DNA from 3 places in the Streptomyces sp. NPDC057002 genome. Region 3 is predicted to be linked to each of the others. Evidence: riboswitches for the same ligand, from Rfam matches in the RefSeq annotation. Region 3 holds a riboswitch; each other region holds the start of a gene.

What was found. A riboswitch is a leader RNA that binds a small molecule or an ion and turns the genes downstream of it on or off. The one in region 3 is predicted to bind cobalamin.
Region 1: it holds a riboswitch for cobalamin, as region 3 does, so the genes downstream of both, ACFT32_RS02935 (energy-coupling factor ABC transporter permease) here and ACFT32_RS08145 (ABC transporter substrate-binding protein) in region 3, are expected to answer to the same signal.
Region 2: it holds a riboswitch for cobalamin, as region 3 does, so the genes downstream of both, ACFT32_RS19515 (ribonucleoside-diphosphate reductase subunit alpha) here and ACFT32_RS08145 (ABC transporter substrate-binding protein) in region 3, are expected to answer to the same signal.

The regions. Positions count from the first base shown of each region.
Region 1 covers NZ_JBHURZ010000001.1:656,684-658,911, reverse strand. The annotation lists gene ACFT32_RS02940 (energy-coupling factor ABC transporter substrate-binding protein) at 1-107, opposite strand, end outside; gene ACFT32_RS02935 (energy-coupling factor ABC transporter permease) at 104-805, opposite strand; cobalamin riboswitch at 835-1,042, opposite strand; gene ACFT32_RS02930 (serine/threonine-protein kinase) at 1,099-2,228, opposite strand, start outside.
Region 2 covers NZ_JBHURZ010000003.1:1,028,510-1,030,737, reverse strand. The annotation lists gene mctP (monocarboxylate uptake permease MctP) at 1-210, shown strand, start outside; gene ACFT32_RS19520 (GNAT family N-acetyltransferase) at 291-797, shown strand; cobalamin riboswitch at 833-989, shown strand; gene ACFT32_RS19515 (ribonucleoside-diphosphate reductase subunit alpha) at 1,112-2,228, shown strand, end outside.
Region 3 covers NZ_JBHURZ010000002.1:12,033-14,260, forward strand. The annotation lists gene ACFT32_RS08135 (4-hydroxybenzoate 3-monooxygenase) at 1-336, opposite strand, end outside; gene ACFT32_RS08140 (CoA-binding protein) at 373-780, opposite strand; cobalamin riboswitch at 867-1,056, shown strand; gene ACFT32_RS08145 (ABC transporter substrate-binding protein) at 1,183-2,142, shown strand; gene ACFT32_RS08150 (FecCD family ABC transporter permease) at 2,139-2,228, shown strand, end outside.

The DNA of each region.
Region 1 (2,228 bases), on a different contig from region 3:
GTGAACGGCTCCTCCTTGTGATCGCCCAGGCCGAGCGCGAGCGGCAGTACGGCGAGCGCGGCCACGGCGAGCAGCAGCAGGAGGTTGATCTTCGTGTTCTTCTTCATCGGGTCGCCGCCTCGGTCTCGGTCACGGACTGCTTCTTGGCGAGGAGCACACCCAGCCGGGTCAGTTCTCCCTTGCTGGACTGCACCAGCAGCCGCATCACGAGCACCGTCAGCAGCCCCTCGCTCACCGCGAGCGGGATCTGGGTGACGGCGAAGATGGTGCCGAACTTGCCGAGCGCGCCCACGAACCCGCTGCCCGGGTCGGGGAAGGCGAGCGCCAGCTGAACGCTGGTGACGCAGTAGGTGGACAGGTCGGCGAAGAACGCCCCGAAGAAGACCGCGACCATCAGCGGCACGTCGTACCGCCGCAGCAGTTTGTACACGGCGTATCCGGCCCAGGGCCCGACGATCGCCATGGAGAAGACGTTGGCGCCGAGCGTGGTCAGTCCGCCGTGGGCGAGCAGCAGCGCCTGGAAGAGCAGGGTGATGGTGCCCAGCACCGCCATGATGGGTGGCCGGAACAGGATGGCTCCCAGGCCCGTTCCGGTCGGGTGGGAGCAACTGCCGGTGACCGACGGCAGTTTCAGGGCGGACAGGACGAACGTGAAGGCACCGGAGGCACCGAGGAGCAGGGTGCTCTCGGGGTGCTCGCGCACCTCACGGGTGAGCGACCGGACCCCGTGGACGACGAACGGTGCCGACGCGACGCCCCAGGCGACCGCGTGTGCGGGTGGCAGAAAACCCTCGGCTATGTGCATGGCTCAGCAGACCCTCTCCAGCACCTCGTGGATGGTTGACGTGCCTTGGCCGGTCTCCTGGCTGACGGGTACCACCGCCCGTACTCCGCCTTCCCGGGTCACAAGGACCCAGTGGCTGCCCGTGAGGGCTGGAGCCGGACTTCCCGATTCACAGTGGCGAGGGCCGCACCGGCATCACACCGGATTTCCCGTTCACCAAGGCGTGGTGACAGTAATGCCGAGATAAGGACGATGACAAGCCACCCGAGGGGGCGCGCGAGGGGGCGTCCGCTCGCACACCGGCGCAGGGCCGCTCAGTCGTCGCCCCCGTCGTCATCGTCGTCCCCGTCCTCCCAGGTCTGACGGGGCTTCTCCTGCTGGGGTTTGTCCGCCTTTTGCGGTGGGTCGGCCGTCTCCTGCACCGGAGTCGTGGGGCTGGGTGTGGCTTCGACGGGGGTCGGGAGAGGAGGCGCGGTGGTGGACGGGGTGATATCGGCCACTGTGCCGGTGGCCGGAGTGCCGCTGCCCGGAGCCGTGTCCTCCGCTGGATCGGAGGAGAGGGGCGAGGCGGAGTCCGCGGACGGTGTGGCGGCGGGGCTGCTCGCGGAGGGGGACGCGTCGGGTTCCGTGCCCTCCGTCGCGGTGTTGTCGGGCGAGAACCACAGCATTCCGGCGAGCATAGCGGCGGCGAAGAGCGCCGCGGCGGCGATCGTCGCGGCCGCTCTGCGGCGGTGGTCGTGGCCGCCCCGGGGCGCGGCGCGACGCGAACGGCCGGCCTGGGGCGTGCGGCCGGTGCGCAGCCCCGGGGCGCCGGGCAGCGCATAGGTGGCCGGGTCGCGGGTCTCGGCGGCCGGATACGGCCTGGGCGTGGCGGACGTCACCGGGGGCGCGGCCTCCGGCAGCGGCTCGGGCAGCCCTCGCCAGGCGCCCCCGGCGAACCACTCGGCGGTCCGCTGGGCGGTGGGCCGGTCCTCGGGCTGCTTGGCGAGCAGGCCGAGCAGGTAGTTCTCGAAGGCCGGCGGGAGTCCGGCGACACCGAGCTCGCGGGGCGGAACGGGCGCGGAGTCGAGGTGCTGGTGGAGGAGCGCGACGGCGGTGTCCGCCTGGAACGGCGGCCGTCCGCTGAGGAGTTGGTAGAGCAGACACCCCAGGGAGTACATGTCGGAGGCGGGACCGGCCGGCTGGCCCAGGGCGCGTTCGGGTGCGAGGTAGAGGCCGGTGCCGACGATCTGGCCGGTGGCGGTGAGCGCGGCGCCGGGGTCGTCGAGGAAGCGGGCGATGCCGAAGTCGCCGATTTTCAGGGTGCCGTGGGGGTCCAGCAGCAGGTTGGCGGGCTTGATGTCACGGTGGACGATGCCCTGCGCGTGTGCGGCGGCGAGCCCGGCGGCGGCCTGCGCAGCGAGATCCGCCACCCGCTCGGCGGGAAGGGCGCCGGAGGCGGCCA
Region 2 (2,228 bases), on a different contig from region 3:
GAGATCCCCGGCATCGGCGAGATCGGCTACATCGGCCTCACGGCGTTCGTCCTGAACGTGGTGGTGACGGTGGTCCTCACCTTCGCCCTGAAGGCCCTCAAGGCCCCCGACGGCATCGACGAGACCAAGCCGGAGGACTACACGGCGGACGCGGGCGACCCGGGGGTCCAGGTGGAGCTTCCGCCGGCCACCGCGGGCTCCGCCCACTAGAACCGACCGGGCACGTACGCCCGCAGCGGGCCGCCGGTAATCAACCACACCGGCGGCCCGCTGTCGTACACACTCACGCCATGGACACCTTGATCCGGCGAGTGAAGCCCACCGAGTACGGCCCCCTCGGCGAGATGACGGCCCACGCCTATCTCGCCGACGGCCTTCTCGACTTCGGCGAGAGCGACGAGTACCTCCACGAACTGCGAGACGTCGCCAGACGGGCAGCCGCAGCCGACGTCCTGGTCGCCGTCGAGAACGACACCCTCCTCGGCGGCGTCACCTTCGTACCGTCCGGCGGCCCCATGGCCGACATAGCCGGCCCGGGAGAGGCCGAGATACGGATGCTCGCGGTCTCGCACACCGCCCGCGGCCGCGGCACCGGCGAGGCCCTCGTAGCCGCCTGCATCGACCGCGCACGGGCCACGCCCGGCTGCGTCCGCATCGTGCTGTCGACCCAGCGCACCATGCGCACAGCCCACCGCATCTACGAACGCCTGGGTTTCACCCGCACTCCCGAGCGCGACTGGAACCCGCTCCCGCAGCTGGCGGACATCACTCTCCTCACCTACCAGTTGACGCTCTGAAACCAGCACGACACAACATCTGGGGGTGCCGCCCGAACCCGGCACAAGATGTATGCTCGTGCTCGCTGTCGCCGCAGGGGAATCCGGTGCGAATCCGGAACTGTCCCGCAACGGTGTACTTGTGCATGTCTGTTCCCAGAACGCCACGCACAGGAGTCAGTCCGAGGACCTGCCGACAGCGCACCCGGCCGTCCGGCCGGGGTGCCCTGACGTCCGGGCCTCGTGGAATGGGCCGGTGGACGCGACGCCGTGTGCGCTCGTGTGCTGCCCCCTGCCCTGTGCGAGGCCCCTTGCCGAGCGAGGGAGAGCCCCACGTGACCATCGCGCCAGCCGAACCGGTCTCAGCTTCCGAAGAAGAGCACGACGGTCCCGGTGCCGCGCTGCTGCGGACCCTGACCGAGCTGACCGCCGATCTCCCCGACGCCGACCCCGGCCGGGTCGCCGCCGCCGCGCTGCGCGGCCGGTCCGCGCGGGGGGCCGTGCCGGATGTCATCGTGGAACTGCGCGAGCTCGCGACGGAGTCGGCCGCCGGCCTCATCTCCGAGGACCCCGCCTACTCCCGGCTGGCCGCGCGCCTGCTGACGATCGGCATCCGCGAAGAGGCCGCCTCCCAGGGCGTCACGTGCTTCACCGAGTCCGTCGCGGTCGGCCACCGGGAGGGGCTGATCGCCGACCGGACCGCCGAGTTCGTGCGCCTGCACGCCGCCCGGCTCGACGCGCTCATCGACCGGGCCGCCGACGACCGCTTCGGCTACTTCGGCCTGCGGACGCTGCACAGCCGCTACCTGCTCCGCCACCCGATCACCCGCAAGGTCGTCGAGACGCCCCAGCACTTCATGCTGCGCGTCGCCGCCGGCCTCGCCGAGGACGACACGGCACAGGCCGTCGACGAGGTCGCCGCGCTCTACGGGCTCATGAGCCGCCTCGACTACCTCCCGTCCTCCCCCACCCTCTTCAACTCCGGCACCCGGCACCCCCAGATGTCGTCCTGCTACCTCCTCGACTCCCCCAAGGACGAGCTGGACTCGATCTACGACCGGTACCACCAGGTGGCGCGGCTGTCGAAGCACGCGGGCGGCATCGGGCTGTCCTACTCCCGTATCCGTGCGCGCGGTTCGCTGATCCGCGGCACCAACGGCCACTCCAACGGCATCGTCCCGTTCCTGAAGACGCTCGACGCCTCGGTCGCCGCCGTGAACCAGGGCGGTCGCCGCAAGGGCGCGGCCGCGGTCTATCTGGAGACCTGGCACTCCGACATCGAGGAGTTCCTGGAGCTGCGCGACAACACCGGCGAGGACGCCCGCCGTACGCACAATCTGAACCTGGCGCACTGGGTGCCGGACGAGTTCATGCGGCGGGTGAACGCCGACGGGCAGTGGTCGCTGTTCTCCCCCTCTGACGTTCCCGAGCTGGTCGACCTGTACGGCGAGG
Region 3 (2,228 bases):
GTAGACGAAGTGGTGACTGCCCGTCATCTCGCCGTAGTGGAACCGGTACCGCTCCCCGTCGAAGCGGAACTCGCACGCGGTGTGCAGCTCCGCGCAGTCCAGCAGGTTCCGGGCGAGGCCCCGCTTCTCCAGGCCGCGGACGGCCCACTCCTCGATGACCCCGGCCCGGGGCCGCTGTTCGATGAACTCCCGGGTCTCGGCCTCCAGCACCAGGCAGTCCACGGCGGCGGCCCGCAGGATGTTGCCGACGGTCAGCCCGGCGGGACCGGCGCCCACGACGACGACCGGGAAACGCCCGGGGGAGCCTGCGTCCGCGGGCGGGGAGGCTTGGGTCATGCGCTCATTATGGAGGGGGCGCGACGGTCGTGCCCCTCACCCGACCCGCGGGATCTCGATCGCCGGGCAGCGGTCCATCACCATCTCCAGGCCCGCGGCCCGGGTGCGGTCGTACGCCGCCGCGTCGACGACGCCGAGCTGGAACCACACCGCCCCGGCGCCCTTCGCGACCGCCTCGTCCGCGACCGCTCCGGCGAGGTCGCTGTTCACGAACACGTCCACGACGTCCACGTCGAAGGGGATGTCCGCCAGACTCGCGTACCCCTGTTCGCCGTGCACGGTCTCCGCCTTGGGGTGCACGGGCACGACGCGCTTGCCGTACCGCTGGAGCACCGCGGCGACGCCGTACGCCGCGCGCTGCCGGTTCGACGACAGGCCCACCACGGCCCAAGTATCGCCGAGCTCGGTGAGGATCCTGCGGACCGTTGCGTCGTCGCCGTACACCGGCGGCCTCCTCGGGAGTCGCGTCGCGGAAGAGCTGCTGTCCGGGGAACGACGCGGGGCGCGCGGTGATTCCCCGAAGCCCACCGTGATAGCTTGCCGAGGCCAGTCGAACCCATGTACGTGGGTCAGGGAATCCGGTGCGAATCCGGAACTGACGCGCAGCGGTGAGGGGGACGGGCGGGGCCGCGGCCACTGTACGGCTGGACGTCGTACGGGAAGGCGCCCCGCACCGGGTGAACCCGAGTCCGAAGACCTGCTGGCGGCCCCCGCGGCCGGCCGGCGGCGGGGGAGCACCGTACGACCGGGCTCCGCGATCGGGCCCTCGACGTCTGAGGACTGGTTTCCTTGCCCCTCGCCCGACCCGCCCGTGCCGCCGTCCTGCTCGCGGCCGGCTCCCTGCTCATGACCGGCTGCGGGGGCTCGAAGGCCCCCACCGCCGGGGCGGCCGCCACCCTCGACAACTGCGGCCAGGAGGTCCGGGTCGACAAGGCGCCCCGGCACGCCGTCTCCCTCAACCAGGGCACCACCGAGATCCTGCTCTCCCTCGGTCTCGCCGACCGGATGGCCGGCACGGCCACCTGGACCGACCCCGTGATGAAGGGGCTGGAGAAGGCCAACGCGAAGGTGCCGCGCATCGCCGAGAACAACCCTTCCTTCGAACGGGTCCTGGACTCCGAGCCCGATTTCGTCGCCGCGTCCTTCGTCTCCACCCTCGGCAAGGGCGGCGTCGCCACCCGCGACCAGTTCGAGAAGCTCGGCGTGCCCACGTACGTCTCCCCGTCCGACTGCGCCGGCAAGGACAACTCGGGCGGCGGCGACGGCAAGCGCGACAAGGCGCTGGGCATCGACGCCGTCTACGGCGAGGTGCGGGACCTCGCGACCGTGTTCGGGGTGAAGGACCGCGGCGACAAGCTCGTGGCCTCCCTCCAGCAGCGGATGGAGAAGGCCACGCGGGGCGTCGACGCCTCCGGCGTCTCCCTGCTGTACTGGTTCGCCAACTCCGAGTCGCCCTACCTGGCCGGCTGCTGCGGAGCGCCCGGCATCATGACCCGCGCCCTCGGCGCGAAGAACGTCTTCGACGACACCCACGAGGAGTGGCCGCAGGTCAACTGGGAGACCGTGGCCGACCGCAACCCCGATGTCCTCGTCATCGGCGACCTGACCCGCGACTCGGAGACCGCGGAGTCGGCGAAGCGGAAGATCGCCTTCCTGGAGTCCGACCCCGTCACCAAGAACATGGACGCGGTCAAGCACAAGCGGTACGTGCTGCTCAGCGGACAGGCCATGAACCCGACCATCCGCACGGTCGAGGGCGTGGAGAAGGTCGCGGCCGGACTGCGTGAGTTCGGGCTCGTGAAGTGACCGTGCGCGGACCGGCGCTCGCCGCCGGAGGCGCCTTGTTGCTGGTGGTCTCCGTGGCCCTGGCGATCACCATCGGACCGGCCGAC